3 regions of the Streptomyces sp. CRN 30 genome follow, and region 3 is predicted to be linked to each of the others. Evidence: riboswitches for the same ligand, from Rfam matches in the RefSeq annotation. Region 3 holds a riboswitch; each other region holds the start of a gene.
What was found. A riboswitch is a leader RNA that binds a small molecule or an ion and turns the genes downstream of it on or off. The one in region 3 is predicted to bind thiamine pyrophosphate.

Region 1: another riboswitch for thiamine pyrophosphate. It lies ahead of thiO (glycine oxidase ThiO); the one in region 3 lies ahead of thiC (phosphomethylpyrimidine synthase ThiC).
Region 2: another riboswitch for thiamine pyrophosphate. It lies ahead of thiO (glycine oxidase ThiO); the one in region 3 lies ahead of thiC (phosphomethylpyrimidine synthase ThiC).

The regions. Positions count from the first base shown of each region.
Region 1 is NZ_JAVRHI010000138.1:58,600-68,458, reverse strand. Features, by position in the region: gene UW392_RS13475 (NAD(P)/FAD-dependent oxidoreductase) at 1-774, shown strand, start outside; gene UW392_RS13470 (hypothetical protein) at 779-1,714, opposite strand; gene metF (methylenetetrahydrofolate reductase [NAD(P)H]) at 1,774-2,697, opposite strand; gene thiE (thiamine phosphate synthase) at 2,838-3,485, opposite strand; gene UW392_RS13455 (Rv2175c family DNA-binding protein) at 3,575-3,940, opposite strand; gene UW392_RS13450 (FAD-dependent oxidoreductase) at 4,074-5,300, opposite strand; gene UW392_RS13445 (hypothetical protein) at 5,333-5,683, opposite strand; TPP riboswitch at 5,736-5,847, shown strand; gene thiO (glycine oxidase ThiO) at 5,845-7,041, shown strand; gene thiS (sulfur carrier protein ThiS) at 7,038-7,259, shown strand; gene UW392_RS13430 (thiazole synthase) at 7,263-8,057, shown strand; gene pknB (Stk1 family PASTA domain-containing Ser/Thr kinase) at 8,267-9,859, shown strand, end outside.
Region 2 is NZ_JAVRHI010000062.1:11,197-21,055, reverse strand. Features, by position in the region: gene pknB (Stk1 family PASTA domain-containing Ser/Thr kinase) at 1-321, opposite strand, end outside; gene UW392_RS06315 (thiazole synthase) at 460-1,254, opposite strand; gene thiS (sulfur carrier protein ThiS) at 1,259-1,459, opposite strand; gene thiO (glycine oxidase ThiO) at 1,456-2,637, opposite strand; TPP riboswitch at 2,635-2,746, opposite strand; gene UW392_RS06300 (hypothetical protein) at 2,799-3,167, shown strand; gene UW392_RS06295 (FAD-dependent oxidoreductase) at 3,213-4,451, shown strand; gene UW392_RS06290 (Rv2175c family DNA-binding protein) at 4,516-4,881, shown strand; gene thiE (thiamine phosphate synthase) at 5,048-5,764, shown strand; gene metF (methylenetetrahydrofolate reductase [NAD(P)H]) at 5,882-6,805, shown strand; gene UW392_RS06275 (hypothetical protein) at 6,861-7,847, shown strand; gene UW392_RS06270 (NAD(P)/FAD-dependent oxidoreductase) at 7,879-9,369, opposite strand.
Region 3 is NZ_JAVRHI010000394.1:37,677-47,535, reverse strand. Features, by position in the region: gene UW392_RS42640 (IclR family transcriptional regulator) at 1-335, shown strand, start outside; gene UW392_RS42635 (SsgA family sporulation/cell division regulator) at 434-871, shown strand; gene UW392_RS42630 (YibE/F family protein) at 1,097-2,662, opposite strand; TPP riboswitch at 2,734-2,923, shown strand; gene thiC (phosphomethylpyrimidine synthase ThiC) at 2,916-4,727, shown strand; gene UW392_RS42620 (hypothetical protein) at 4,803-5,675, opposite strand; gene UW392_RS42615 (metallophosphoesterase) at 5,859-6,950, opposite strand; gene UW392_RS42610 (LacI family DNA-binding transcriptional regulator) at 7,219-8,331, opposite strand; gene hisC (histidinol-phosphate transaminase) at 8,733-9,818, shown strand.

The DNA of each region.
Region 1 (9,859 bases), on a different contig from region 3:
GAGTTCGTGTTCGGCGCCGAGGTCACCCGGATCGTCGAGAAGGACGGCCGGGCGGCCGGGCTGGAGCTCGCCGACGGCGGGACCGTCGAGGCGGACCACGTGGTCGCGGGTGTGCCCACCGGGCGCCTGGCCGCGCTGACGGAGCGTCCGCTCCAGGGTGACGGCGATGTGACGCCCGGCCATTGGCCGCCGGTGGCCGGGCGGTTCACCGTGCTGCTGGCGCTGCGCGGCGGGCCCGGGGCCGGTGCGGTGCACCGCACGGTCGTCCACACGCCCGATCGCACGGCCGAGCTGGACTTCGTCACGGGACGGGCCGGCACCGGCGACCCGGCGCCGCCCACGGTGACCGTGCTGCGCCCGGACGACCCGGCCCTGCGGCCGGACGACGCCCACGAGTCGGTGGTCGTGTCGGCGGCGGCCCCCCTCACGGCGGACTGGGAGGCGGCCGGTCCGGCCGAGCGGTACGCCGATCTCGTCATCACGGCCGCGGAGGCCGCCGTCCCCGGGCTGCGGGAGCGCCTGCTGTGGCGCGAGGTGCGCACCCCCGCGCACACCGCGCGCGAGACGGGCGCCCAGGACGGTGTCGTGCCGCCGCCCGCGCTCGCCGCGGCCGACGGCCGCTTCCTGCACCCGGGCAACACCACCCGCCTCCCCGGGCTGTACCTGGCCGGCGGCTGGGCGCACCCGGGCGGCGGCCTGCCGCACGCGGGCATGTCGGGCGCGCTGGTGGCGGGGCTGATCGTGGAGGGGCCGGACTTCCGGGGCTCCCAGTGACCCGTCAGTACCGGTACTGCTGCCCGTCGTAGCCGGTGCCGGTGCCGTGCCCGTCGCCCTGGTACGGGTAGGGCTGCTCCTGCGGCAGTTCACCGCCGAACAGGTCGTCGGTGGTCCGCTGCTGGGGTACCCACACACCGCCCGCCGGCGTCTCGCCGTACCCGCCGGCGGCGTACTGGTCCTGGTGGCCGTACTCCTGCTGCCCGCCGTAGGTCTGCTGGGCCGCGTAGCCGCTGTCGTACCCCGTGGCGTCGTACCCCTGGGCCCCCACGTACGGGTCGGAGTAGGCGGCGTACTGCTGCGGGCCGGCGTCGTAGCCGTACTGCTGCTGGTCGTACCCGGGGTAGCCGTCGTAGCCGAAGGACTGGTCCGGGGCGGGGGCGGCGGCCGCCGCGTAGGACGCATCGGTGGCGGCGGCGTAGGCGGCCTCGCTGTACACGCCGTAGTTGCCGGTCTCGTCCGGCAGGGGCTGCGGCGAGTACACCTCGGCGCCCTCGGCCTCGGACGGGGCGGGCCGCCGGTGGGCGAACACGTCGTCGTCCCCGTCGAAGCGGTCGCGCTCCTCGAACGCGCCGGCCACGCCGGCCACGGTGGTCTCCTCGAGCTCGGAGACCTCCAGCGCCGGGTCCCGGTACTGCGGCTCGTCGTGGCCGCGCCCGCCGCCGGTGGCACCGTCGCGCGCGGCGCGGTTGCCGATGGCCCAGCCGGTGGAGAAGCCGCGGCGGAAGGACAGCGTCACGTACGTCTGCCCGACCGCGAAGGCGACGGCGCCCAGCGCGATGACCGCCACGGAGGGGATCAGGACACCGACGACGACCCCGAGGAAGCCGCCGAAGGCGAGCAGCCGGTAGCGCAGCCGCGCCTTGTACTGCAGCAGGACCTCACCGAGCAGCCACAGCGCGACGATGCCGAACGCGATGTAGAGCACCGTCCAGCCCATGTACGCCCCTCTCCCTGCGGCCGCGGCCGCTTCTTCCTCGTCGTACGCGGACCAGGCGTCTAGGTCCGCCGCGAGTCGTGCAGACCGAGATTCTCGTAGATCTCGAGTGTGGCGGTGGAGTTGTTGAGCGTGATGAAGTGCAGTCCGGGCACACCTTCGGCCAGCAGCCTCGCGCAGAACTCCGTGGCGAACTCGATACCGATGGAGCGTACAGCGGCAGGATCGTCTTTTGCTGTGAGGATCCGCTCTTTCAGGGCCTCGGGGAAGGCGGCGTTGCTCAGCTTGGGCAACCGTTCCAGCATCTTCACACTTGTCACGGGCATCACTTCCGGAATGACCGGAGTCGCACAGCCCGCCGCCTCGACACTGTCCCGCAGCCGCAAATACGACTCGGGGTGGAAGAACATCTGGGTGATCGCGTAGTCGGCGCCGGCGCGGCACTTGTCGACGAAGTGCGCGACGTCGGTGTCCCGGTCCGCGGAGCGCGGGTGCATCTCCGGGAAGGCGGCGACGCCCACGCAGAAGTCGCCGGACTCCTTGATCAGACGGACGAGTTCGGCGGCGTACGTCAGCCCCTGGGGGTGCGGCACCCACTCGCCCATGGGGTCGCCGGGCGGGTCGCCGCGGACCGCGAGCATGTTGCGGATGCCGGCGTCCGCGTACTGGCCGATGATGTTGCGCAGCTCGGCGAGGGAGTGGTCGACGGCGGTGAGGTGGGCGACCGGGGTGAGCGTCGTGTCGGCGACGATCTGCTCGGTCTCCTTGACCGTGCCCGCGCGCGTGGAGCCGCCCGCGCCGTAGGTCACGGAGACGAAGTCGGGGGCGACCGCCTCGACCCGGCGGAGCGCGTTCCACAGGTTCCGCTCGCCTTTGGGCGTCTTGGGCGCCGAGAACTCGAACGAGTACACGGTCTTGCCGGACGCGAGCATGTCGCGCACGGTACGGGCGCGATCCGTCCTGGTGGAGGCGGTTCCTAGGGCCATACGGGCAGGTTAGCCAGGGCGCAGCGGCATCCCAACCAATGCCGACACCTTTGTCCTTTTTGTCGGCCTGCTGTCCATCCCTCGGACAGCGGGGTCCGCAATGTCCGTGCTCGTCCCGACCACCCCGCCCGTCCCGGGCGTCAGACGGCGCGCAGCCGCTTCGCGAACTCCGCGGCGGCCGCTCCGGGGTCGTCGGCCGCGGTGATCGCGCGGACGACCACCACCCGGCGGGCGCCCGCGTCCAGGACCTCGTCCAGGTTGGCCAGGTCGATGCCGCCGATGGCGAACCACGGGCGGCCGGTGCCCAGGGCGGCGGTGTGGCGGACCAGGTCCAGGCCGGGGGCCGGGCGGCCGGGCTTGGTGGGGGTGGGCCAGCAGGGGCCCGTACAGAAGTAGTCCACGCCCTCTTGGGCGGCCGCCGCCTCCGCCTCCGCGGCGGAGTGGGTGGACCGGCCGATGATCACCTCGTCGCCGAGGATCGCGCGGGCGGCCGGCACGGGCAGGTCCCCCTGCCCCAGGTGCAGGACGTCCGCGCCGACGGCGTGGGCGACGTCCGCGCGGTCGTTGACGGCGAGCAGCCTGCCGTGGCGGCGGCAGGCGTCCGCGAAGACCCGGAGGCGGTCGATCTCCTCGGCGGCCTCCATGCCCTTGTCGCGCAGCTGTACGACGTCCACTCCGCCGGACAGGACCGCGTCAAGGAACTCCGGCAGGTCGCCCTGGCGCGTGCGGGCGTCCGTGCAGAGGTACAGGCGGGCGTCGGCGAGCTGTCGGCGCGTGGTGCCGGGCATGGTGGTGCTCCCCCCAGGTCGGTGGCGTGCGGGCGGTCCGGGGCGTCGTGCGGCCCGGACCGCCCGCACGCCGGGCGGTGATGGTCGGTTCAGACGGCGAGCGCCTGGGCGCGGCGCTTGACCTCCGTACCGCGGTTCTCGCTCAGGGCCTGGGCCGGGGTGCCGGGCAGGCTGTCGTCGGGCGTGAAGAGCCACTCCAGCATCTCTTCGTCCGTGAAGCCGTCGTCCCGCAGGAGCGTCAGGGTGCCCGTCAGCCCCTTGACGACCTTGTCCTCGTCGATGAAGGCGGCGGGGACGTGCAGTGCGCGGTTCTCACCCCGGCGTACGGCGATGAGCTGGCCCTCCTTGACCAGCTGCCGGACCCGGGTCACCTCGACGTCGAGCTGTTCGGCGATGTCGGGCAGGGTCAGCCACGCGGGGACGAGAGCATCGATCTTTGCGTCAATCTCGGTCACGGCACCAGCCTGCCATGCCCCCGGCCGGGGTGACAGCCACGCACCCCCCGAGTGCCTTCTCCGCCGCTCCTGACGTGCGAGGTCACGGGGGTGCCCGCCGGGCCGGCGGGGGGCGGCACGGGCCCCCTGCCCGCTAGCGCGTGGCCGCCTTGAGGGGCCTCGCCGGATCCGCCAGAAGGGTCCGGTCCAGTACCGTGCCCGCCTCGACGAGCTTGCGGCCCTGGGCGAGGTCGCGGGGGCGGCCCACCGCCAGGAGGGCGACGAGCCGGTCCTCACGGAGCCAGCAGACGGTCCAGGCCGCGCCCGCGGGGTCACCGCGCCACACCGTCGTGTCGGCCGCCGCGTGGTGCCCGGCGTACTGCACGAACCGGCCGAACTGCTCCGACCAGAAGTACGGGACGGGGTCGTACGCCACCGGGGCCTCCCCGATGATGTCGGCCGCGACCGTGCGGGGGCCCTGGAGGGCGTTGTCCCAGTGGTGGATCAGCAGGCGCTCGCCGTACCGGCCGGAGGGGAAGGAGGCGCAGTCGCCGACCGCGTACACGTCGGGCACGGAGGCGCGCAGGTGCGCGTCGGCCACGACCTCCCCGTGCGCTCCGAGCTCGATGCCCGAGCCCGCCAGCCAGGCCGTCGCCGGGCGCGCTCCGACGCCCACGACCACCGCGCCCGCCGGCACCCGCGCACCGTCGTCGAGGACGACCGTCCCGTCCTCGACGCGCACCACGCGCGCGCGGGTGCGCAGGGTCACCCCGCTGTCCGCGTACCAGCCGGTCATCGGCGCGGCCACCTCGGCGGGCAGGGCGCCCGCGAGCGGACGGTCCGCGGCCTCGACGACCGTGACCGCGCAGCCCGCCTCCCGCGCGGCCGTCGCGAACTCCGCCCCGATCCAGCCCGCGCCCACCACGACGACGTCGTGCTGCCGGGCCAGGACCGGCCGCAGCCGTTCCGCGTCGTCCAGGGTGCGCAGCAGGTGGACGCCGGGCACGCCCTCCGCGCCGGGCAGCCGCACCGGTTCCGCGCCGGTCGCGACGACCAGCACGTCGTACGGGACGGGCCCCTCGGCCGTGTCCAGTTCGTGGTCGCCGGGGCGCACGCCCAGCACCTCGCGGCCGAGCCGCAGCCCGATGCCGAGCGCCTCGAAGTCGACGTCGAAGGCGGAGCCCTCGGCCTTGCCGAGCAGGACGGCCTTGGACAGCGGCGGCCGGTCGTACGGCTGGTGCGGCTCGGCGCCGATCAGCGTCACGCCCCCGGTGAAGCCCTGCTCCCGCAGGGCGACCGCGGTCTGCACCCCGGCCATGCCCGCGCCCACCACGACGACCCGTCCCGTCGTCCGCCCCCGCGCCCGCGTCTGCTCGCTCACCTGATCACCTTAGACAACTGACGCTCCATCAGTCAGCGAACCGGGTCCGTGACCTGTTCCACGACACTGGTGCCGCTGCCCGGCTGCGACTCCCACTCCCAGGTCTCGGTGAGCCGGACGCGCCCGTCCGGGAGCTCGGTCACCAGGGACACGCAGTGCCCCGAGGACGTGCTCCCGTCCCGCTTCAGCTGCACGTACCGGAAGTCGAGCCGGTCGCCCGCGCGGGTGCCCACCAGGTGCCCGCGCACGACGTCGCCACCCGCGTACTCGGCCCAGACCCGGCCGTCCTCCTCGTGGTACGTGAACCGGGTGCGGGTGCCCACCTGGCCCGGTGACTGGTCGGCCACGGGGGCGAGGACGAGACCGTCGAGCGATCGGACCATGGACGGAGGCTCCCTTACGAGTGAGCTGCGCTGCGGGCTAGGGTGGCCACCGTAAGACACTCGCGGGAGCCCGGGCGCACCGGGCTGAGAGGGAGGCTGGCGGCCTCCGACCGTACGAACCTGATCCGGGTCATGCCGGCGAAGGGAGGGGCTGGACGGCCATGTCGCGTACACACGCACCGGACGCCCGCACACCGGACGTCCTCGTCGTCGGGGGCGGCATCATCGGGCTGGTGACGGCTTGGCGGGCCGCGCAGCGCGGACTCGCCACGGCGGTGGTGGACCCCGAGCCCGGTGGCGGGGCGGCGCAGGTGGCGGCCGGAATGCTGGCCGCCGTCACGGAGCTGCACTACGGCGAGGAGACCCTGCTGGGGCTCAACCTGGAGTCCGCGCGCCGCTATCCCGCCTTCGCCGCCGAGCTGGCCGAGGCGGCCGGCCTGGACCCGGGCTACCGGCAGTGCGGCACGCTCGCGGTCGCGCTCGACAGCGACGACCGCGCCCACCTGCGGGAACTGCACGCCCTGCAGACCCGGTCCGGCCTCACCTCCGAGTGGCTGAGCGGACGCGAGTGCCGCCGGCTCGAGCCGATGCTCGCGCCGGGCGTGCGCGGCGGGCTGCGCGTCGACGGTGACCACCAGATAGACCCCCGGCGCCTCGCCCGGGCCCTCGTGCGGGCCTGCGAGCGCGCCGGAGTGGTCTTCCACCGGGTGTGGGCCGAGGAGGTCGTGGTCGCCCGGGAGCGGGTCACCGGGGTGCGGACCGCCGACGGCACCGGGCTGGCCGCCGGACAGGTCGTGCTCGCCGCCGGCAGCCTCAGCGGCCGGGTCGGCGGCCTGCCCGACACCGTCCTGCCGCCCGTACGCCCCGTGAAGGGTCAGGTCGTGCGGCTGGCGGTGCCCCCGCAGTACGCGCCGTTCCTCAGCCGGACCGTGCGCGCCGTGGTCCGCGGCAGCCACGTCTACCTGGTGCCCCGGGAGAACGGCGAGCTCGTCGTCGGCGCGACCAGCGAGGAGCTCGGCTGGGACACCACGGTGACCGCGGGCGGCGTGTACGAGCTGCTGCGGGACGCGCACGAACTGGTCCCCGGCATCACGGAACTGCCGCTCACCGAGACGCGCGCGGGACTGCGCCCCGGCTCCCCCGACAACGCACCCCTGCTCGGCCCGACCGACCTGGACGGCCTCGCGCTGGCCACCGGGCACTACCGCAACGGCGTGCTCCTCACCCCGGTCACCGGGGACGTCCTGGCGCACGTGCTCACCACCGGCGCCCTCCCGGACGTGGCCCGCGACTTCAGCCCCCGGCGGTTCGCCGCCACCGCACACCCGGCCACCGCCCTCTCGGAGCAGCCCGCATGAACACCGGACCGGCCCGCATAGACATCTCGGTCAACGGCGAGTCCCGGCGGATCGCCGCGGACACCGCACTGGACGCGCTGGTGAGCACCCTCACCGCGGCCCCCTCCGGTGTCGCCGCCGCCCTCAACGAAACCGTCGTCCCACGCGCGCAGTGGTCGTCCACCCCCCTCTCCGAGGGAGACCGCGTCGAAGTCCTCACCGCAGTCCAAGGAGGCTGACCCATGGCCGACGATCCGTTCGTCCTCGGCGGCACGACGTACGCCTCCCGGCTGATCATGGGCACGGGCGGCGCGCCCAGCCTGGACCTCATGGAGCGCGCCCTGGTGGCCTCCGGCACCGAGCTGACGACGGTCGCGATGCGCCGCGTGGACCCGAAGTCCCACGGCTCGGTCCTGTCCGTGCTGGAGAAGCTGGGCATCCGCCTGCTGCCCAACACGGCGGGCTGCTTCACCGCGGGCGAGGCCGTGCTGACCGCCCGCCTCGCGCGCGAGGCCCTCGGCACCGACCTGGTGAAGCTGGAGGTCATCGCCGACGAGCGCACGCTGCTGCCCGACCCGATCGAGCTCCTCGACGCCGCCGAGACCCTGGTCGACGACGGCTTCACGGTGCTGCCGTACACCAACGACGACCCGGTCCTCGCCCGGAAGCTCCAGGACGTGGGCTGCGCGGCGATCATGCCGCTGGGCTCGCCCATCGGCTCCGGCCTGGGCATCCGCAACCCGCACAACTTCCAGCTGATCGTGGAGCACGCGCGCGTGCCGGTCATCCTCGACGCCGGCGCCGGTACGGCGTCCGACGTGGCGCTCGCCATGGAGCTCGGCTGCGCGGGCGTGATGCTCGCCTCGGCCGTGACCCGCGCCCAGGAGCCGGTGCTCATGGCGGAGGGCATGCGGCACGCGGTGGAGGCGGGCCGGCTCGCGTACCGGGCGGGGCGCATCCCGCGGCGCCACTTCGCCGAGGCCTCGTCCCCGGTGGCGGGCCGCGCGCAGTTCGACCCCGAGCGCCCCGCGTTCTGACCGCGAGCGGCGGCGCGTGCCGGTACGGTCCACCGCTCCCCGCGCGCCCGCCCGCTCCCGGCACCGTCCGGCACTGCCAGAACCGGCGTGGTCCCGCTGCTCACCGGCGGTCCCGTGTCCGTCGCGCAACAGTCACGACTGTGCTGCGATCCGTCCCGCCGGCCCCGTGGCCGACAGGCCTGACAGTGGCGGCTCGTACACTCACCTGCGTGGACACGACCCTTCAAGATCCGCTGATCGGGCAGGTGCTCGACGGCCGTTACCGCATCGACGCGCGGATCGCGGTCGGCGGGATGGCCACGGTCTACCGGGCCGTGGACACCCGCCTCGACCGCGTCCTCGCGCTCAAGGTGATGCACCCGACCCTCGCCGCCGACGGCACGTTCGTCGACCGGTTCATCCGCGAGGCCAAGTCGGTGGCGCGCCTCGACCACCCGAACGTGGTCGGGGTCTTCGACCAGGGCACCGACGGCTCCTACGTCTACCTCGCGATGGAGTACGTCGCCGGGTGCACCCTGCGGGACGTGCTGCGCGAGCGCGGCGCCCTGCAGCCGCGGGCCGCGCTGGACATCCTGGAGCCGGTGCTGGCCGCCCTCGGCGCCGCGCACCGCGCCGGGTTCGTGCACCGGGACATGAAGCCGGAGAACGTCCTGATAGGGGACGACGGCCGGGTGAAGGTGGCCGACTTCGGCCTCGTACGGGCGGTGGACACCGTCACCAGTACGACGGGCGCGGTCCTCGGCACCGTCTCCTACCTGGCCCCGGAACAGCTGGAGCACGGCACGGCGGACACCCGGGTCGACGTGTACGCGTGCGGCGTCGTCCTGTACGAGATGCTCACCGGCGCCAAGCCGCACTCCGGGGAGACCCCCGCCCAGCTGCTCTACCAGGCCCTGCACACGGACGTGCCGGCGCCGTCGGCCGCGGTGCCGGGGCTGGCGCCCGAGCTGGACGAGCTGGTCGTCTCGGCGTCCGCCCGCGACCCCGAGTCGCGCCCGCACGACGCGGTGGAGCTGCTCGCCCTGGCCCGCCGGGCGCGGGCCGGCCTGAGCGAGGAGCAGCTGGACGCGGTGCCCCCGCAGGCGATATCCGCGGAGCACGGGCACCACGACAACTCCGAGGACCGCACGAGCGTGATCCCGCGCGCGCTGACGATGCCGCGCCCGGTCCCGGCGGACGACGGCGACGCGCTGCACCGTACGAGCCGACTGCAGGCACCGCCCGCCGCGCCCCGGCGGCCCAGGACGGCGCCCCGGCGCGGGCTGCTCGCCGTCGTGACCGCGGTGCTGCTGGTGCTCGGCGTCGGCGCGGGCGTCTGGTACATCAACTCGGGCCAGTTCACGAAGGTCCCCGCGGTGCTGGACCAGGCGCAGGCCGACGCGGAGAAGCGGGTCGAGGACGCCGGACTGGCCGTCGACATCGAGCGCGCGTACAGCGACACCGTCGACCGCGGCAAGGTCATCCGCACCGACCCGCAGCCGAGCGAGCGGATCCGGGACAACGGCACGGTGACGCTGACGATCTCCAGGGGCCCCGAGACGGTGAAGGTGCCCGACCTGGAGGGTGTGAAGCTGGACGAGGCCAGGGCGGAGCTGAAGGAGGCGGGCCTGGAGCCCGGCCTGGTCGGCCGCGCGTTCAGCGAGGACGTCCCGAAGGGCTCCGTCGTCGCCACGAAGCCCGCCGCGGGCACGGAGCGCCGCTCCGGCTCGGCGATCGCGCTGACCGTCAGCAAGGGCGCCCCCGTCGAGGTGCCGGACGTGACGGACTCCTCGCAGGGGGACGCCACCGCGGCGCTGGAGGAG
Region 2 (9,859 bases), on a different contig from region 3:
CAGCACGTCCCGCAGGGTGCAGCCGGACACGTACTCCATGGCCAGGTAGACGTACCCGCCGTCGGTGCCCTGGTCGAAGACCTGGACGACGTTGGGGTGGGCGAGCCGGGCCACGGACTTGGCCTCGCGGATGAACCGGTCGACGAACGTGCCGTCGGCCGCGAGCGCCGGGTGCATCACCTTCAGCGCGAGCACGCGGTCGAGGCGGGTGTCCACGGCCCGGTAGACCGTGGCCATCCCGCCGACCGCGATCCGCGCCTCGACGCGGTACCGGCCGTCGAGCACCTGCCCGACCAGAGGGTCCTGAAGGGTCGTGTCCACGCAGGTGAGTCTACGAGCCGTCGCTGACAGCGAGCTGTGTCCGGCCGCCCCGGACCCCCTGTTGCAGCCGACCTGTGACGCAACCCACGCGCGGGCGGCGCCCAGGGCCTCCGTCCACGGAGATCCATCAGGCACGCCCTAGAACGCTGGGCGCTCCGGGTCCAGTGCCGCGAGGCCCGCCGTCGGGGAGGACGCCTCGGCGAAGTGCCGGCGCGGGATGCGGCCCGCCCGCCGGGCCAGCCGGCCCGCCTCCACCGCGTGCCGCATCGCCTCCGCCATGAGCACCGGCTCCTGCGCCCGGGTCACCGCCGACGCCAGCATCACACCGGCGCAGCCCAGCTCCATCGCCAGCGAGGCGTCCGACGCCGTACCGGCACCCGCGTCCAGGATCACCGGTACGCGCGCGTGCTCGACGATCAGCTGGAAGTTGTGCGGGTTGCGGATGCCCAGCCCGGAGCCGATGGGCGAGCCGAGCGGCATGATCGCCGCGCAGCCGACGTCCTCCAGCTTCCGCGCCAGCACCGGGTCGTCGTTGGTGTAAGGCAACACCGTGAAACCGTCGTCGACCAGCGTCTCCGCCGCGTCCAGCAGCTCCACCGGGTCCGGCAGCAGGGTGCGCTCGTCGGCGATGACCTCCAGCTTCACCAGGTCGGTACCGAGCGCCTCGCGCGCGAGGCGGGCGGTGAGCACGGCCTCCCCGGCGGTGAAGCACCCCGCCGTGTTGGGCAGCACCCGGATGCCGAGCCGCTCCAGCACCGACAGCACCGAGCCGTGCACGGACGGGTCCACGCGCCGCATCGCGACCGTCGTCAGCTCGGTCCCGGACGCCACCAGGGAGCGTTCCAGCACGTCGAGGCTGGGCGCCCCGCCCGTGCCCATGATCAGGCGGGACGTATACGACGTACCGCCGAGGACGAAGGGGTCGTCGGCCATGGGATCAGCCTCCTTGTACGGCGGTGAGGACTTCGACGCGGTCGCCGTCGGCCAGCGCGGTGGCGGGCCACTGGGCGCGCGGGACGACTGTCTCGTTGAGGGCGGCGGCCACTCCGGACGGCGCCGCGGTGAGCGTCCGTACGAGGGCGTCCAGGGCGGTGCCGGGGGCCGTCTCGCGCGGCTCCCCGTTGACCGTGATGATCATGCCGGCTGCTCCGTGGGTGCGGGGGCGGCGCCGAACCGCCCGGGGGTGAAGGGGCGGGCCTCCTCGGGCAGCTCCCCGGTGGTCAGTACGTGCGCCATGACGTCGCCGGTGACGGGCGTGAGCAGCACGCCGTTGCGGAAGTGCCCGGTGGCCAGCAGCAGGCCGTCCAGCGCGGTCGGGCCGAGCAGCGGCGCGTTGTCCGGGGAGCCGGGGCGCAGGCCCGCGAGGGTCTCCGCCAGAGGCAGCTCGGTGATGCCCGGGACCAGCTCGTGGGCGTCCCGCAGCAGCTCGTAGACGCCGCCCGCGGTGACCGTGGTGTCCCAGCCCAGTTCCTCGCTGGTCGCGCCGACGACGAGTTCGCCGCTCTCGCGCGGAACGAGGTACAGGGGGTTGCCGCGGACCACCGCGCGGACCGTGCGGTGCAGCAGCGGCGGCTGCCCGGACGGCATCGTCAACCGCACCACCTGGCCCTTCACGGGCCGTACCGGCGGCAGCAGACCGCCGGGGACGCCCGCCAGCCGGCTGCTGAGGCTGCCCGCGGCCAGCACGGTCCGGTCCGCCTCCAGGGTGGTGCCGTCGGCCGTCACCACACCCGTGGCCCGGTCCCCGGCGACGGTGAGCCGCCCGGCCGTGGTCCGGTGGAAGGCCACCCCGGCCCGTTCGCAGGCGACGAGCAGCGCCGCGGCCAGCAGCCTGGGGTCGATCTGGTGGTCGCCGTCGACCCGCAGGCCGCCGCGCACACCCGGCGCCAGCATCGGCTCCAGGCGCCGGCACTCACGCCCCGACAGCCACTCGGACTCCAGGCCCGACCGCCGCTGGAACGCGTGCAGCTCGCGCAGGTGCGCCCGGTCGTCGGCGTCGAGCGCGACGGCGAGGGTGCCGCAGGGGCGGTAGCCGAGGTCGAGGCCGGTCGCGTCGGACAGCTCGGCGGCGAAGGACGGGTAGCGGCGGGCCGACGCCAGGTTCAGCGCGAGGAGCGTCTGCTCGCCGTAGTGCAGCTCGGTGACGGCGGCCAGCATCCCGGCCGCCACGCGCGCGGCCCCGCCGCCCGGCGCGGGGTCCACCACCGCCGTGGCCAGCCCGCGCTGCGCGGCCCGCCAGGCCGTGACCAGGCCGATGATCCCGCCCCCGACGACCAGGACGTCACCGGTGCGCGGTGGTTCGGACGTAGGCGCCATGGGCTTCCAGCCCCTCCCTTCGCCGGCATGACCCGGATCAGGTTCGTACGGTCGGAGGCCGCCAGCCTCCCTCTCAGCCCGGTGCGTCCGGGCTCCCGCGAGTGCTTTACGTTGGCCACCCTAACCGCTCGTCATCGACCGCTGTAAGGGAGCGTCCCCAGGTGGCACCTTCGCTCGACGGCCTCGTCCTCGCCCCCGTGACCGACCAGGCCCCAGGACAGGTGGGCACCGGCACCCGCTTCACGTACCACGAGGCGGACGGCGCGGTCTGGGCCGAGTACGCGGGCGGCGACATCGCGCGCGGCCACCTCGTCGGCACGCGCGCGGGGGACCGCCTCGACTTCCGCTACGTGCAGCTCAGGACCGACGGCACCACCGCCTCGGGTCACTGCCGCTCCACCGTCGTCGCGCTCCCCGACGGGCGGGTGCGCCTGGAGGAGACCTGGGAGTGGGAGTCCCGCGCGGGCAGCGGCACGAGCGTCGTGGAACAGGTCGCGGAACACCCAGCGGAATGTGCAGCACCTCACTGACCGTGCCCCCTGACTGACAGTGAGTCAGGTGTCTAAGGTGATCAGGTGAGCGAGCAGACGCAGGAGCGAGGAGGCTCCGCGCGGCGCGTGGTCGTCGTGGGCGCCGGCATGGCCGGCGTGCAGACGGCGGTCGCCCTGCGCGAGCAGGGGTTCACCGGCACGGTGACGCTGATCGGCGCGGAGCCGCACCCGCCCTACGACCGGCCCCCGCTGTCCAAGGCCGTCCTCCTCGGCACGGCCGACGGCTCCGCCTTCGACATCGACTTCGAGGCGCTCGGCATCGAGGTGCGGCTCGGCTGCGAGGCACTGGCCGTCCGCCCCGGCGACCACCTCCTCGACACCTCCGCGGGACCGGTGCCCTACGACGCCCTGGTCCTCGCGACCGGCGCCGAGCCGCTCCGGCTGCCCGGCGCCGACGGGGTCCCCGGCGTCCACCTGCTGCGCACCCTGGACGACGCCGCGCGGCTGCGCCCGGTGCTCACCGCCCAGCACGACGTCGTGGTCGTCGGCGCGGGGTGGATCGGCGCCGAGTTCGCGACCGCCGCGCGGGAGGCCGGGTGCGCGGTGACCGTCGTGGAGGCCGCCGACCGGCCGCTGGCCGGCGCGCTGCCCGCGGAGGTGGCCGCCCCGATGACCGGCTGGTACGCCGACGCCGGAGCCGTTCTGCGCACCCGCGCGCGTGTGGCGCGCGTCGAGCCCGGCGCGGTCGTCCTCGACGACGGCACCCGGCTGCCCGCGGGCGCGGTCGTCGTCGGGGTCGGCGCCCGGCCCGCCACCGCGTGGCTCGCCGGCTCCGGCATCGCCCTCGGCGCCCACGGCGAGGTACTCGCCGACGACCGGCTGCGCGCCTCCGTACCGGACGTCCACGCGGTCGGCGACTGCGCGTCCTTCCCCTCCGGCCGCTACGGCGAGCGGCTCCTCGTGCACCACTGGGACAACGCCCTCCAGGGGCCGCGCACGGTCGCCGCGGACATCGTCGGCGCGGCCACCGGCGAACCGGCGGAGGTCTACGACCCGGTGCCGTACTTCTGGTCCGAGCAGTTCGGCCGCTTCGTGCAGTACGCCGGGCACCACACGGCCGCCGACACCGTGCTGTGGCGCGGGGACCCCGCCGGCCCCGCCTGGACCGTCTGCTGGCTGCGCGAGAACCGCCTCGTCGCGCTGCTCGCGGTGGGCCGGCCCCGGGACCTCGCGCAGGGCCGTCGGCTGATCGCGGCGGGCACGGCACTGGACACGCGGCTCCTCGCCGACCCGGCCCGGCCGCTGAAGGCGGCGGTGGCGTAATGCGTCGGCGCAGGTCAGGGGGGTCCGACTTCCTCCTGTCAGTGCCAGATGGCAGGCTGGTGACGTGACCGAGATTGACACGAAGACCGATGCTCTCGTCCCTGCCTGGCTGACCCTTCCCGACATCGCCGAGATGTTCGACATCGAGGTGACCCGGGTGCGGCAGCTGGTCAAGGACGGCCAGCTCATCGCCGTACGCCGCGGTGAGAACCGCGCGCTGCACGTCCCCGCCGCCTTCATCGACGGCGACAAGGTCGTCAAGGGCCTGTCCGGGACCCTGACGCTGCTGCGGGACGACGGCTTCACGGACGAAGAGATGCTGGAGTGGCTCTTCACCCCGGACGACAGCCTGCCCGGCACCCCGGCGCAGGCCCTCAGCGAGAACCGCGGCACGGAGGTGAAGCGCCGGGCACAGGCGTTGGCTGTCTGACCTCCCGCCCACCACGCGGAGCGCGGGCCGCGGCCGACCCGGGCCGCGGTCCCGGTCCGGTGCGGCCCCGCCGCCCACCGGCATCGCCGGTGGGCCGCCGCCGCACCGCACCGGCACGATCACGGGGGATCGCACGCATGACCGACCGACACGGGGGACCGTACGCATGACCGCCACCGCCACCGCCACCACTGCCGGTACGACTGCCGGCACCGTCACTGCGGACGACACCGTCACCGCGGACGCCCGTGAGCGGCTCCGCGGGGCCCGGCTCTACCTGTGCACGGACGCCCGCAAGCGCCAGGGCGACCTGCCGGAGTTCCTGGACGCCGTGCTGGCCGGCGGGGTGGACATCGTGCAACTGCGGGACAAGGGCATGGAGGCCGCCGAGGAACTGGAGCACCTCTCCGTCTTCGCCGACGCCTGCGCCCGGCACGGCAAGCTCCTCGCGGTCAACGACCGCGCGGACGTCGCCCACGCCGCCCGCGCCGACGTGCTCCACCTCGGCCAGGGCGACCTGCCCGTCCCGGCGGCCCGCGCCCTCCTCGGCGACGACGTGCTCATAGGCCGCTCCACCCATGCCGGGTCCGAGGCCGCCGCCGCGGCCGCGCAGGACGGCGTGGACTACTTCTGCACGGGCCCGTGCTGGCCCACCCCCACCAAGCCCGGCCGCCACGCCCCCGGCCTCGACCTCGTCCGCTCCACCGCGGCGCTCGGCACGGACCGCCCCTGGTTCGCCATCGGCGGCATCGACCTCGCCAACCTCGACCAGGTCCTGGACGCGGGCGCCCGTCGCGTGGTCGTCGTGCGCGCCCTCACCGAGGCGGACGACCCCCGCGCGGCGGCGGCCGAGTTCGCCGGGCGGCTGAAGGACGTCGGCTGACCCGTCCGTCGGCTGGCTTGTCCGCCGACTGTCCAAGGGCTGGACAAGTAGCCGACAATACGGACATATTTCCTGTCTCCGGTTGGGTGCCCGCCACACCCTGGCTAACCTGCCCGTATGGCCCTCGGAACGGCATCCACCAGGACTGATCACGCCCGCACCGTCCGCGACATGCTCGCGACCGGAAAAGCGACGTACTCCTTCGAGTTCTGGGCGCCCAAGACGGAGAAGGGCGAGCGGAACCTGTGGAACGCCCTCCGCAGGGTCGAGGCGGTCGCCCCCAGCTTCGTCTCCGTGACGTACGGCGCGGGCGGCTCGACGCGCGAGGGCACGGTCCGGGCGACCGAGCAGATCGCCTCCGACACCACGCTCACCCCCGTCGCCCACCTGACGGCGGTCAACCACTCCGTCGCCGAGCTGCGCAACATCATCGGCCAGTTCGCCGACGCGGGGATCCGCAACATACTCGCCGTCCGCGGCGACCCGCCCGGCGACCCGATGGGCGACTGGGTGCCGCACCCGCAGGGCCTCACCTACGCCGCCGAGCTGGTCGAACTGATCAAGGAGTCCGGCGACTTCTGCGTCGGTGTGGCCGCCTTCCCGGAGATGCACCCGCGCTCCGCCGGCTGGGACGACGACGTGGCCAACTTCGTCGACAAGTGCCGGGCGGGCGCCGACTACGCGATCACGCAGATGTTCTTCCACCCGGAGTCGTACCTGCGGCTGCGGGACAGAGTCGTCGCGGCGGGGTGCGAGACCCCGGTCATCCCCGAGGTGATGCCGGTGACCAGTGTGAAGATGCTGGAGAGGTTGCCGAAACTCAGCAACGCGGCTTTCCCCGACGACCTGAAAGAGCGCATCCTCACAGCCAAGGACGATCCGGCGGCTGTACGCTCCATCGGTATCGAGTTCGCGACGGAGTTCTGCGCGCGGCTGCTGGCCGAAGGTGTGCCCGGTCTGCACTTCATCACGCTGAACAACTCCACGGCGACGCTGGAAATCTACGAGAACCTGGGCCTGCACCGCTCATCGCGGGCCTAGACCGCCGCACACACATACGACACACTGCGTAGCGGTCACTGGGAGAGGGGCGTACATGGGCTGGGCGGTCCTCTACATCGCGTTCGGAGTCGTCGCGCTGTGGCTGCTCGGTGAGGTGCTGCTGCAGTACAAGGCGCGCCTGCGCTGGCGGCTGCTGGCCTTCGCCGGGTTCCTCGGTGTCGTACTCGGCGTGCTGATCCCGTCGGTCGTCGTCATCGGGCTCGGCACGATCGCCTTCGCCGTCGGCCAGACCTACGTCACGCTGTCCTTCCGCCGCGGCTTCGCCTCCGGCTGGGCCGTCCAGGCCCCGGCGGGCCTGGTCGGCGGCAAGCGCGGCCGTCCCGAACGGGGCCGCGGGGAACCGGCGTTGGAGGTCTCCGACCTCGAAGCGACCGGCCCCCACCACGACGGCCCCCACCGCGACGGCCCCGACGGGGAACACGCCTCCGCCCCCGACGGCACCGCCTTCGGCCACGGCTACGACCGCGACGCCCAGGAAGACGACGTCTTCGCGCCCGCGCGCCCCGCCGAGCCGCCGGCCGTGGACACCACCGTCTACCAGCCGCAGCCCATGCCCGACGACACCGCCTCGTACGGCGTCTACGACACCGCGGGCTACGGCCAGGACCAGCAGCCCACCCCGACCCCCCAGACCGCCGACGCGTCCTACGCCTACGACTACTCCGGCTACGGCCAGCAGCAGGACTACGGCTACGACGCCACGGGCCAGCAGCAGTACGCCGCCTACTCGGACCCGTACATCGGCACTCACACCTACGGCGGCAACACGTACGACACGGGGTCCTACGACACCACCGGGCAGCAGGGCTACCCCCAGCAGAACTACGGCCAGGACCCGTACACCACCGGTGGCTACGGCGGCGAGACCCCGGCCGGCGGCGTCTGGGTGCCGCAGCAGCGCAACACCGACGACCTGTACGGCGGTGAACTCCCGCCCGAGCAGCAGCCGTACCCCTACCAGGGGGACGGGCAGCAGCAGCCGGGCGGGCACGGCTACGACGAGCAGCAGTACCGCTACTGACCGGACCCGCCGGGGTGCCGCGCGCCGCTCCTCACTGCGATCCCCGGAAGCCGGGCCCCTCCACGATCAGACCGGCGACCAGCGCGCCCGACATCCCGGCGTGCGGCAGTCCGCCGCCCGGGTGTGACCAGCCGCCGACGGTGAACAGGCCCTCCACGCGCGTGCTGTTCGCCGGACGCAGCAGGCGTCCGGCGGCCGCAGCCAGCGAAGGCGCCGGAACGGCCCCGCCCTCCGCACCGGTCTCCGCCTCGATCTCCGCCGGGGTGCGCACCTCGTGCCAGAGCAGGCGGTCCCGCAGACCGGTGACCGCCCGCTCCGCGACGGTGATCGACTGCTCCGCCCGCAGGGCCCCGTCGGTCGCGTCCCCCGCCGGGACCGTCACCGACAGGACGACCGCCTCGTGCTCCGCGTCCGGCACCAGGGCGGGGTCGTCGGGGCGCAGTACCGTCACCGTCGGCGGTGCGGCCGTGGCGCCGTCGAACAGGGCGGCCAGCTCCGCCTCGCGGTCCGGCGCGTGCACCACCGTGCGGTGCGCGACGCCGTCCGGCCGGGCGCCCCGCAGCGCCAGCAGCACCGTCAGCCGGCTCGGCACACCGCCCGGCGGCCGGACCTCGTCGGCACCGCGCACCGGCGTGCTCCCGGCGATCCGGTCGAGGACACCGGGCGCGACCCCGGCGACCACCAGATCGGCCTCCGCCACCGTGCCGTCGGCCAGCTCCACGCCGCACGCGCGGCCGTCCTTCTCGGTGATCGCCGTGACCTCGGCGTCGAACCGGAACTCCACCCTGCGGGCCAGGCACCGCTCGTACACCGCGCGGGCCAGCTCGCGCAGACCGCCGCGGACGTACCAGGTGCCGAAGGCGTGCTCCATGTACGGCAGCACGGCGGCGCTCGCCGGTGCCGTGCGTGGATCGAGGCCGTGGGCCAGGGCGTGGCTCTCCAGCAGCGCGGCCAGCCGGGCGTCGCGCAGCTCGTAGCCACCGATCTCGGCGAGCGTGCCCGCCCGCCGGGTGCGCAGCAGCCGCTTGTGCGGGACCGCGGGATAGGGCTCGCGCTCGCCCAGCACCCGCCAGTCCGGCCACAGCGGTTCTTCGAGGAGCGGCCGGCGCGTCCGGTCCCACGCCTGACGGGCCCGGACCAGGAAGTCGCCCCAGCGCTGCCCGGCACCCGCCCCGAGGGCCTCGTCCAGCGCGGCGACGACCCCCGCGCGCGAGGCGTTGGGCAGCGCCACCTCGGTGCCGTCCGCGAAGACGTGCCGGGCCGACGGATCGACCTGCACCGTCTCGACGCGGTCCTCCAGCGGCTCCTTGCCGGTCTTGACGAAGAGATCGCGCCAGACCGCGGGCAGGGGCAGCAGCCCGGGGCCTGTGTCGAAGGAGAAACCGTCCCGCTCGAAGCGGCGCACCCCTCCGCCGTACGTCCCGGTGCGCTCGTACACCGTCACCCGGTGGCCCGCGACGGCCAGCCGGGCCGACGCCGCCAGGGCGCCCGTCCCGGCGCCGATCACCGCAATCCGTGCCATGCCAGGGACTTTATCCGCCCCCTCTGACAGCCCGGCCACAGGGGATGTGACCTGCGGTGTTCCCGGGACCGGACGGGCCGAGGAAGGCGCGGGAGCAGGGGCGTGGGAGTACGGGGGCGGACGCGGTCGGCATCAGAGACGGCCGCCTCGGGCTGAGGGGTGGCGCCCAGTGCTGAGTACAGGTACCTAGTCGGACAGATGAGTACCCGCGCGGATGGGCCACCACCTGCAAGAACGAGAGAGTGGGGACCACGGAGAGGGGCACGGATCCGGTACCGGCGACACGGGGCGCCGGAACGGTCCGGGCCCGCCCTCCGCTCCTTCCGCCGGCCGCAGCCGGCGGGAGCGAGGCACGGGGGAACCCTGCGGACGGCCGGACACGGGGGTCCGACGGGGGACTGTACGGGGGAACGTACGGGGGACGTACGGGGGACGTACGGGGGAGCAGGAGGGAGTGCCGGGACGGCGGCGGCCCGCGGGGGACGCGGCC
Region 3 (9,859 bases):
GCCAGTGCCTGCTCGCACAGCTGGACGAGCCCGCCCGCCGGGACCACCTCGACCGGCATCCGGTGCGCCCCGTCACGCGCTACACCGTGCGGGACGACGAGAGCCTCCTGAGGCGGCTTGAGCGCGTGCGGCGCATGGAACCGGTGACCGAGCACCAGGAGTACGCGCTGGGCGCCGTCTGCGGCGCGATCCCCCTCACCGTCGGCAGCACGGCGGCGACCGTGGCCCTCTCCCTGCCGGCCCGCCAGGCCGACCGGCTCATGCCCGCGGTGCGTCAGCTGCAGTACGAGGTGGGGCGGCTGCTGGGCTCGCTCTCCCTCTCTATCAGTATGTGAAAACTAACTCCTTGTGATCTGGTGTGTACGTTCAGCAAGATGCCACCAGTGTTAGAGGTTGATTCCCGGCCAGTCGACGGCGAATGACGGGGTAAGCGATGCACGAGTCCGTACAGGCAGAGGTCATGATGAGCTTTCTCGTGTCGGAGGAGCTCTCCTTCCGCATCCCGGTGGAGCTGAGCTACGAGACCGGTGATCCCTATGCCGTGCGACTGACCTTCCACCTGCCCGGAGACGCGCCGGTGACCTGGGCCTTCGGACGTGAGCTGCTGATCGACGGGGTGGGCCGGCCCTGCGGGGACGGGGACGTGCGCATCGCGCCCGTCGACCCCGAGCCGCTGGCGGAGGTGCTGATCCGCCTTCAGGTCGGCAGCGACCAGGCGCTGTTCCGCTCCTCGGCCGCACCGCTGGTGGCCTTTCTCGACCGCACCGACAAGCTGGTGCCGTTGGGGCAGGAAGGGGTGCTCGCCGACTTCGACGCCCACCTCGACGAGGCGCTGGACCGGATCCTGGCGGAGGAGCAGAGCGCCGGGTGAAGCGTTCCGTCGCGTCCTGAAGAGGTGAGGTAACGCTTCCTCAGACGCCGGCGGTCCAGCGGTCGCCCGCCGACGACCGTGCCGGAACGATCCTGCGCCTCGTCCGGCGCAGGGAGGGGCTCGGCAGACGCCCACGACGGGACGGAAGACGGGCACGGCACACCACCCACGATGGCGTGACCGCCACCGCCACCACCACCGTCGTCGTCACCGTCACCGCCACCTTCACCGCTTGCGGCGCCGTCCCCGCCCCCCACGGGCCGCGGCCGGGCCGCCGTCCCCCGCGGCGACGGCGGCACCGGCGTTCTGCGGCCGGTCGGCCGAGACGACGAGCGCCGCGAGCGCGGTGGTCACCGGCACCGACGCCACCAGCCCGATCGAGCCGACCAGCGTGCGCACGATCTCCTCCGCGACCAGTTCGCTGTTGGCGACCGCGCCCACGCTGCTCTGTGCGATCGAGAACAGCAGCAACAGCGGCAGCGCGGCACCCGCGTAGGCGAGGACGAGCGTGTTGACGACGGAGGCGATGTGGTCCCGGCCGATGCGGATGCCCGCGCGGTACAGACCGCGTCGCCCCAGCGTCGGATTGGCCTCGTGCAGTTCCCAGACCGCCGACGTCTGCGTCACCGTCACGTCGTCCAGGACACCGAGCGATCCGATGATGACCCCCGCCAGCAGCAGACCGCTCATGTCGATCGACGGGTACAGGCCGTGGATGAGGCCGGTGTTGTCGTCCGTGTCGCCGGTCAGCGCCGCCCAGCCGATGAAGACCGAGCCGAGGACGCCGATCAGGACCAGTGACACCAGCGTGCCGAGCACCGCCACGGACGTACGGGCCGACAGCCCGTGGCACGCGTAGAGCGCGATCAGCATGATGGCGCTCGACCCGATCACCGCCACGAGCAGCGGGTTCGACCCCTGGAGGATCGCCGGCAGGATGAAGAAATTGAGCACCAGGAAGCTGATGGCCAGGGCGACCAGCGCCATCACACCCCGGAGCCGGCCGACGACCACGACGGCGAGCGCGAAGATCCCGGCGAGCAGCGCCATGGGGAAGCGGCGGTTGACGTCGGAGACCGAGTACTGCAGGTCCTTCGGCGCGGAGGGCTCGTAGGCGACCACGACCTTCTGGCCCTCACTCAGCTGCCGTGACTGGTCCGGCTGTACGACCTCGGTGAACGTACGGCCCTTGTCCTTGCCGGTGTCGACCCGGATCGTCGCCTTCTTGCAGTTCCCGCTCTCCTGCTGCTGGGCCGAAGAGCCCTCGGCGGTCGAGGTGTCGCCGGTGGCGGGGAGGTTCGAGCCGTTGACGTCCTGGCAGCTCATCTCCGTCACCTCGGTGACGGTGGCTTGCTGGGTCTGCCGGTCGAAGCCGACCCCGGTGCGCTCGTGCGCCGGGGCCCCGCCCGGCCACAGCACGGCGAGTCCGACCAGCACGGCCGCGGCGAAGGGCACCAGTACCGCCGCGATGACCTTGCGCAGATGCTGGGAGACGGGGGCGGCGGGGCCGTGACTGTGGGAATGCCCGTGGCCGCCCCCGGCTCCGCCACCGTCGGGACCGTGGCTTCCGCCACCGCCATGGGGACCGTGACTTCCGCCGCCGCCGCCGCCACCCCCACCGCCGCCACCGGGGCCGTAGCCGCCGCCGGAGCCCTGACCGTTGCCACCGCCCGCCCTCGGAACCGGGCCCGATCCGTGGCCGGGCCCAGGCCCATGCCCGTGTCCGTACTCGTGGCCGTCGCCGCGGCCTGGTTCGGGCGGGGGGAAGGGAGGCTGCTGCGTCGTGGTCACGGCCCGATCATCGCAAGAACGGAAGGGGGCCTCTGTTCACCGCGCCCGAACTGACGCTAGCGTGGAGTCACCTTTGTACACGCGGGAGCTCGGAGCACCGGGCTGAGAGGGCGCTGACCTCCGTCCCAGCGATGTTTCACGGGAAACATCACCGAAGCCGAGTGATGTTCCCCACGAAGCGTCCGCGGACGGATACCGCTGCGTCGACCGCCGAACCTGTTACCGGGTAATGCCGGCGTAGGGAGTAGGTCTCATGACCATCAAGGACGCACGCACGCCTGCCTCCACGCACCACTCCGACCAGGAGGAACGCGGGGAGAACGGGAAGTCCGTCGGCTGGCACAAGGCGTACGTCGAGGGTTCACGCCCCGACCTGCGGGTGCCGGTCCGTCAGGTGCACCTCACCAACGGGGAGTCGGTCACCCTCTACGACACCTCCGGCCCGTACACCGATCCGCTCGTCGACACCGATGTGCGCAGGGGACTGGCCCCCCTGCGCGAGACCTGGATCATCGCCCGCGGCGACACCGAGGAGTACGCGGGCCGGCCCGTCCGTCCCGAGGACGACGGCATCAAGCACACCTCGCCGCGCGGCGGACTGCGCAACCTCGACGCGGTGTTCCCCGGCCGCCCGCGCCAGCCCCGCCGGGGCCGCACCGGGCAGCCGGTGACCCAGCTCGCGTACGCCCGCCGGGGCGAGATCACGCCCGAGATGGAGTACGTCGCCGTCCGGGAGAACGTCTCGCCGGAGGTCGTACGGGAGGAGATCGCCGCGGGCCGGGCGGTCCTCCCCGCCAACGTCAACCACCCGGAGATCGAGCCGATGATCATCGGCAAGCGGTTCCTGGTGAAGGTCAACGCCAACATCGGCAACTCCGCGGTGACCTCCTCCATCGAGGAGGAGGTCGAGAAGATGACCTGGGCGACCCGCTGGGGCGCCGACACGGTCATGGACCTCTCCACCGGCCGCAACATCCACACCACCCGCGAGTGGGTGCTGCGCAACTCCCCCGTGCCCATCGGCACGGTCCCCCTGTACCAGGCACTGGAGAAGGTCGACGGCCGGGCCGAGGAGCTGACCTGGGAGATCTACAAGGACACGGTCGTCGAACAGGCCGAGCAGGGCGTCGACTACATGACGGTCCACGCGGGCGTGCGGCTGGCGTACGTCCCGCTGACCGCCCACCGCAAGACCGGCATCGTCTCGCGCGGCGGGTCGATCATGGCGGCCTGGTGTCTGGCGCACCACAAGGAGTCGTTCCTGTACGAGCACTTCGAGGAACTCTGCGAGATCCTCGCCGCCTACGACGTCACCTACTCGCTCGGCGACGGACTGCGCCCGGGATCGATCGCGGACGCCAACGACGAGGCACAGTTCGCGGAGCTGCGCACGCTCGGGGAACTCAACACGATCGCCAGGAGGTTCGGCGTCCAGACCATGATCGAGGGCCCGGGACACGTCCCGATGCACAAGATCAAGGAGAACATCGACCTTCAGCAGGAGATCTGCGACGGAGCTCCGTTCTACACGCTCGGCCCGCTGACCACGGACATCGCGCCGGCGTACGACCACATCACCTCCGGCATCGGTGCCGCGATGATCGCCTGGTGGGGCACGGCCATGCTCTGCTACGTCACGCCCAAGGAGCATCTGGGCCTGCCCAACCGTGACGATGTCAAGACCGGTGTCATCACCTACAAGATCGCCGCTCACGCCGCCGACCTCGCCAAGGGTCACCCAGGTGCGCAGGAGTGGGACGACGCCCTGTCGGACGCCCGGTTCGAGTTCCGCTGGGAGGACCAGTTCAACCTGGCCCTCGACCCCGACACGGCACGCGAGTTCCACGACGAGACCCTCCCGGCCGAGCCCGCCAAGACGGCCCACTTCTGCTCGATGTGCGGTCCGAAGTTCTGCTCGATGAAGATCAGCCAGAACATCGCGGAGCGCTTCGGCGGTACGGCGGCCGAGGGAGCGTCCCAGGAGGAGATCGCCGAGGGAATGCTCCGGAAGTCGAAGGAGTTCGCGGCCGCGGGGAACCGGGTGTACCTGCCGCTCGCGGAGTGACCGACCGGTCCCACGAGCCATCGGTGGCGCTCCCCCGGGGCGGGGACCCGCCCGTCGGGGAGCGCGCACCGGTGGTCACTCTGGCTGGTGCTCCGGGCCGCCCCAGTCCGGGCTGCTGAAGTCCGGGCTGGAGTACTTCGGGCGGTGGCCGGCGGTGGTGCCGTCGTCCGGGCTGGAGAACCCGGGACGGCCGTACCCCAGCTGAGGGATGCGGCCGGACGGTTCTGACGGCGCCGTGCCGCCGGTCGCCGTCGCGGCGGCGGGGTCGGCGAGCGCGTCGCGCAGGAACGGCACGATGCCCTGCTCCAGCAGGGCCGTGTGCCAGGCATCCCTCGCCCGTCGCACCACCCCGTCGCGTTCGCCGTACGACACCGCCTCCGCCGAGGGGCGGTTGCGCAGTGCAGTCGTCAGCAGTCCGGCGGCGGCGACCAGGATCGCGACGGCGGTGACGCCGCCGAAGACCCAGCCGGTGGTGAGCAGCGTCCGGGCGAACGCCTGCTCCGGGTCGATCATCTTCAGGACGTACCCGACCAGCAGGAATATCGCGGCGGCGGTGCCGGCCAGGACGGGGGCCAGGACCGCGACGACGGCGACGGCGCCCGCCCCCGCTGTCTCGGCGACCTCGCCCATGGTGGCGGCGAGACCCATGGGGTTGCCGCTCGTCTCGGTGGAGCTGGATTCGCGCACGGACGACTGCGGGGCGGACGGCGCCGGCTGGCGCAGCTCCTCGCGGACCTTCACGTAGTGCTGGTACTCGGTCGCCGCTGCCGCGGTGATCAGTGCGGTGGCGCTGAGCGCCATGGTGCGCAGTTGTTCGGAGTTGAGCCGCTGTCCCATCGCGGCCAGTTCCGGGCGGTGTGGTGCGGAGCGCAGCGCCTCGTCCAGGACCCGCTCGTAGTCCTTGCGGTCCTCACTCGACAGGTGCTGCGGAACGCTGTTCATGTGCATCCCCCGATGCTCCGTAGGGCTTGGGGCTCGCATGCCAACGAGCCGTCGGGCAGAAACGGAGGGGAGCCTGCTACGGATAAGCCGATGGTAGAGCGGTGACGGCGCGGGGTGACAGGGGGTTTCCGGAAATTGGGTGCGGGCCCGTCCGCCCGCCGTCGGGGCGCCGCCGGCTCCGGTGAACGCTCAGTCGTTCAGCGGCAGTTGCTGGACCAGCAGTTTTCCGGCCATGGTCACGCCGCCGTCCATCGCGATGGCGAGTCCGTCGGCGTAGACGTGCGGTCCTTCGACGATCGGACCGGAATCGCCCTCTCCGTCTTCGGAGCCGACTTCACCGAGCAGGTACGGGATCGGGCTGTGGCCGTGCACGACGCGGGTCCCGCCGTAGGTGTCCAGCAGGGAGCGGGCCGCGTCGGCGCCGCCCTCGTCGCGGAAGGAGAACCGCTTGGTGAACTTGCGGAACAGGTCCCAGACCTCGTCCGCGTCGTTGCGCGTGAGGGTGTCGTGGACGGTGTCGTTGACCTCTTCGATGGACCGGCCGTAGTCGAGGTAGGCGGTGGTGTCGGAGTGCACGAGGAGGTGGCTGTCGACCTCCTCCAGGGCGTCGAGCCGCGACATCCACTGCAGGTGGTGGTCCTGGAGGCGGTCCATGTCGGTCTTCTGGCCGCCGTTGAGCAGCCAGGCCGCCTGGAAGGTGGCGGTGCCGGCGCCCGAGTTGACGGGGGTGTCGGCGAACCGCTTCGCGCCGAGCAGCAGCAGCTCGTGGTTGCCCATCAGCGCCTTGCAGTAGCCGCCGGCGGCGGCGGCCTCGGCGGACAGGCGCATGACCAGGTCGATGACGCCGATGCCGTCCGGGCCGCGGTCGGTGAAGTCACCGAGGAACCACAGGCGGGCCGTACCGGCACACCACTGCCCGGCCTCGTCGATCAGGTGCTGCTCCTGGAGGGCGGCCACCAGCTCGTCGAGGTAGCCGTGCACGTCGCCGACGACGTACAGCGGGCCAGGTCCCGCGGCGGACTGCTCCGCGGCCTCCGCGGCGGGCTCCACGGGCACCATGACGGTGTCACCCCGATGGATGACGGGCAGGTCGCGCTCGGTGGGGGTGTACCCCTCCGGGGGCGGCTCCTCGTGCGGCGGGACGGCGTCGCCGGGGTGCTGGCCCTGTCCGTACGGACCGGTCTCGTGGACGTACGCGGGCACCCGGAAGTCGCGCAACGTCGCCGTCCGCTCCACGTCGGGTCCCTGACCGGCCCCCTGAGTCATCGACCCCTCCACCATCGCGCCGCTGCTGCACCGCTTCGGACTGCCTGGTCGCAGCGGCCCGCGGTGTCGTGGGCCCATCATAGGAATGCGGATCGCGCTGTGTGATGACCCAGGGGTGGTGAATCGGAACAGGACCCCGTCGCATCGCGGCTTTCGCCCCGATTGGCCCGCTCTGCGCCTGCGTCCCGTCCACCTCATGGTCACCTCGTGACCGTCCTTCCCCGCCGGTGTCGCCCTTGCCGGCCGACGGGGAACCCCCGCCGCCGGTACGGCGATCGGGTCCCTATTCGTCCTCGGGGGACCGCGGCGGACTGACCGTCGTGCGCGGCGGGCGGCGCTGTGACGAAGTGCGCACGATCAATTCGGTCGGTATCACCTGCTCGACCGGTTGGTTCGACTCGACGTTCTCGATGGCGTCGATCAGCAGCTGCACCACGGCCGTGCCGATGCGGCGCGGTTTGAGCGACAGGGTGGTGATGGGCGGCTCGGTGGTGGCGTACACGGTGGACTCGCTGCAGCAGACCAGCAGCAGGTCGTCGGGGACGCGCAGGCCGTAGCGGCGGGCGGCGGCGAGCAGGTCGGTGCCGTTGGGGTCGAAGAGGCCGTAGACGGCGTCGGGGCGGTCGGGGCGGGCGAGCAGCCGGTCGGCGGCGACGGCGCCCGCGCACGGGTCGTGCGCGGGGTAGGCCTCGTAGACCGGGTCCTGGCCGACGCGCTCGCACCAGCGCAGGTACGCGGTGGTCGACAGGTGGGTGTAGGTGTCGGTGGTGGTGCCGGTGAGGAGGCCGATACGGCGGGCCCCGGCGTCGGCGAGGTGGTCGAGGATGCCGAGGACGGCCGCCTCGTGGTCGTTGTCGACCCAGGCGGTGACCGGGAGGGTCCCGGCCGGGCGGCCGTCGGAGACGACCGGCAGGCCCTGGCGGACCAGTTCCCCGACCACCGGGTCCTGGTCGGAGGGGTCGATGACCACCGTGCCGTCCAGGGCGACGTTGGACCACACGTCGTGGCGGGAGGTGGCGGGGAGGATGACCAGCGCATAGCCGCGGGCCAGCGCGGCCGACGTGGCGGCCCGCGCCATCTCGGCGAAGTAGGCGAACTCGGTGAAGGTGAAAGGTTCATTCCCGTACGTCGTCACGGTGAGGCCGATGAGGCCCGACTTGCCGGTGCGGAGCGTACGGGCGGCGGCCGACGGGCGGTAGCCCAGCCGGTCGGCCACCTCACGGACATGGCGTCGGGTGGCATCCGGGAGCCTGCCCTTGCCGTTGAGGGCATCGGAGACGGTCGTGATGGAGACTCCGGCGGCGGCGGCGACGTCCCTGATGCCTGCCCGGCCCGGCCGGCTGCCTCGACGTGAGGTTTCCGCGCGGCTCACCTGGTGCTTCCCTGCTGCTGTCATGGCGAGCCGATAGTAGGGCTCATGCAGGCGGGTAGGGCGGACGCATATGCGCGCGTTGACAGGCACGTTTCTGCATGGCTGGCATGGGTCAAATGCCTTCGTAAACAAGGCAGTTAGTCCTGTCGACCCGCGTACGTTGTGTGTCGGCGCGTGCGGGCCTGCCTCGACTCCGATGTTGCGAAGAGGTCTCAACTCACCTCTACGGGGGATGCGCGCTAGGGCGCAAGCCACCGGCGCGTAGATATATGCGCGACCGCCCCTACGGATCGTGCGCCTTCGTGTGCTGTTGCCCCTGATGTCAGTGTGACTGATGTGGTCCGGTCTCTTCTGTACGCACCGGCGGCCAATCCTCTTAAGGTGAGAAGTATTCGATGCCGGTGGTGGCCACGAGGAGGACTGCGGTGAGCGAGACGAGCCCCAAGCTGCGCGCCGAGCTGGAAGGCATCCCCACCTACAGGCCGGGCAGGGCGGCGGCCGCGGACGGGCCGGCGGCCTACAAGCTGTCCTCCAACGAGAACCCCTATCCGCCGCTGCCCGGAGTGATGGAGACCGTCGCCGCGGCGGCCTGCTCCTTCAACCGCTACCCCGACATGGCCTGTACGGGGCTGATGGACGAGCTGTCCGACCGGTTCGGCGTCCCGGTCTCCGACCTGGCGACCGGTACCGGTTCGGTGGGCGTGGCCCAGCAGCTCCTCCAGGCGACGGCGGGCCCCGGTGACGAGGTCGTCTACGCCTGGCGCTCCTTCGAGGCGTACCCGATCATCACGCAGATCAGCGGTGCGACGGCGGTGCGGGTGCCGCTGACGCCGGGGGACGTCCACGACCTGGACGCCATGGCCGACGCGATCACCGAGCGGACACGGCTGGTCTTCGTCTGCAACCCGAACAACCCGACCGGCACCGTGGTGGGCCGGGAGGAGCTGGAACGGTTCCTCGACCGGGTGCCCGGTGACGTTCTGGTGGTGCTGGACGAGGCGTACCGCGAGTTCATCCGCGACCCCCGGGTGCCGGACGGCATCGAGCTCTACCGTGAGCGGCCCAACGTCTGCGTGCTGCGGACGTTCTCCAAGGCGTACGGCCTCGCCGGGCTGCGGGTCGGTTTCGCCGTCGCGCACGAGCCGGTGGCGGCGGCGCTGCGCAAGACGGCGGTGCCGTTCGGCGTGAGCCAGATCGCGCAGGAGGCGGCGATCGCCTCGCTGCGGGCCGAGGACGAGCTGCTCGGGCGGGTCGGCTCGCTGGTCTGTGAGCGCACCCGCGTGGTGGAGGGGCTGCGGGCCCAGGGCTGGACGGTGCCGGAGACACAGGCCAACTTCGTGTGGCTGCGGCTGGGGGAGCGGACGGTCGACTTCGCGGAGACGTGTGAGCGGGCCGGTGTGGTGGTCCGGCCGTTCCCGGGCGACGGCGTCCGGGTCACCGTGGGGGAGAGCGAGGCGAACGACATCTTCCTCAAGGCGGCGGAAGGGTTCCGGAAGGGCTTGGACCTGTAGCGGGGCGCGGCAGGACAGGGTAGGACAGAGCGGGACAGAGC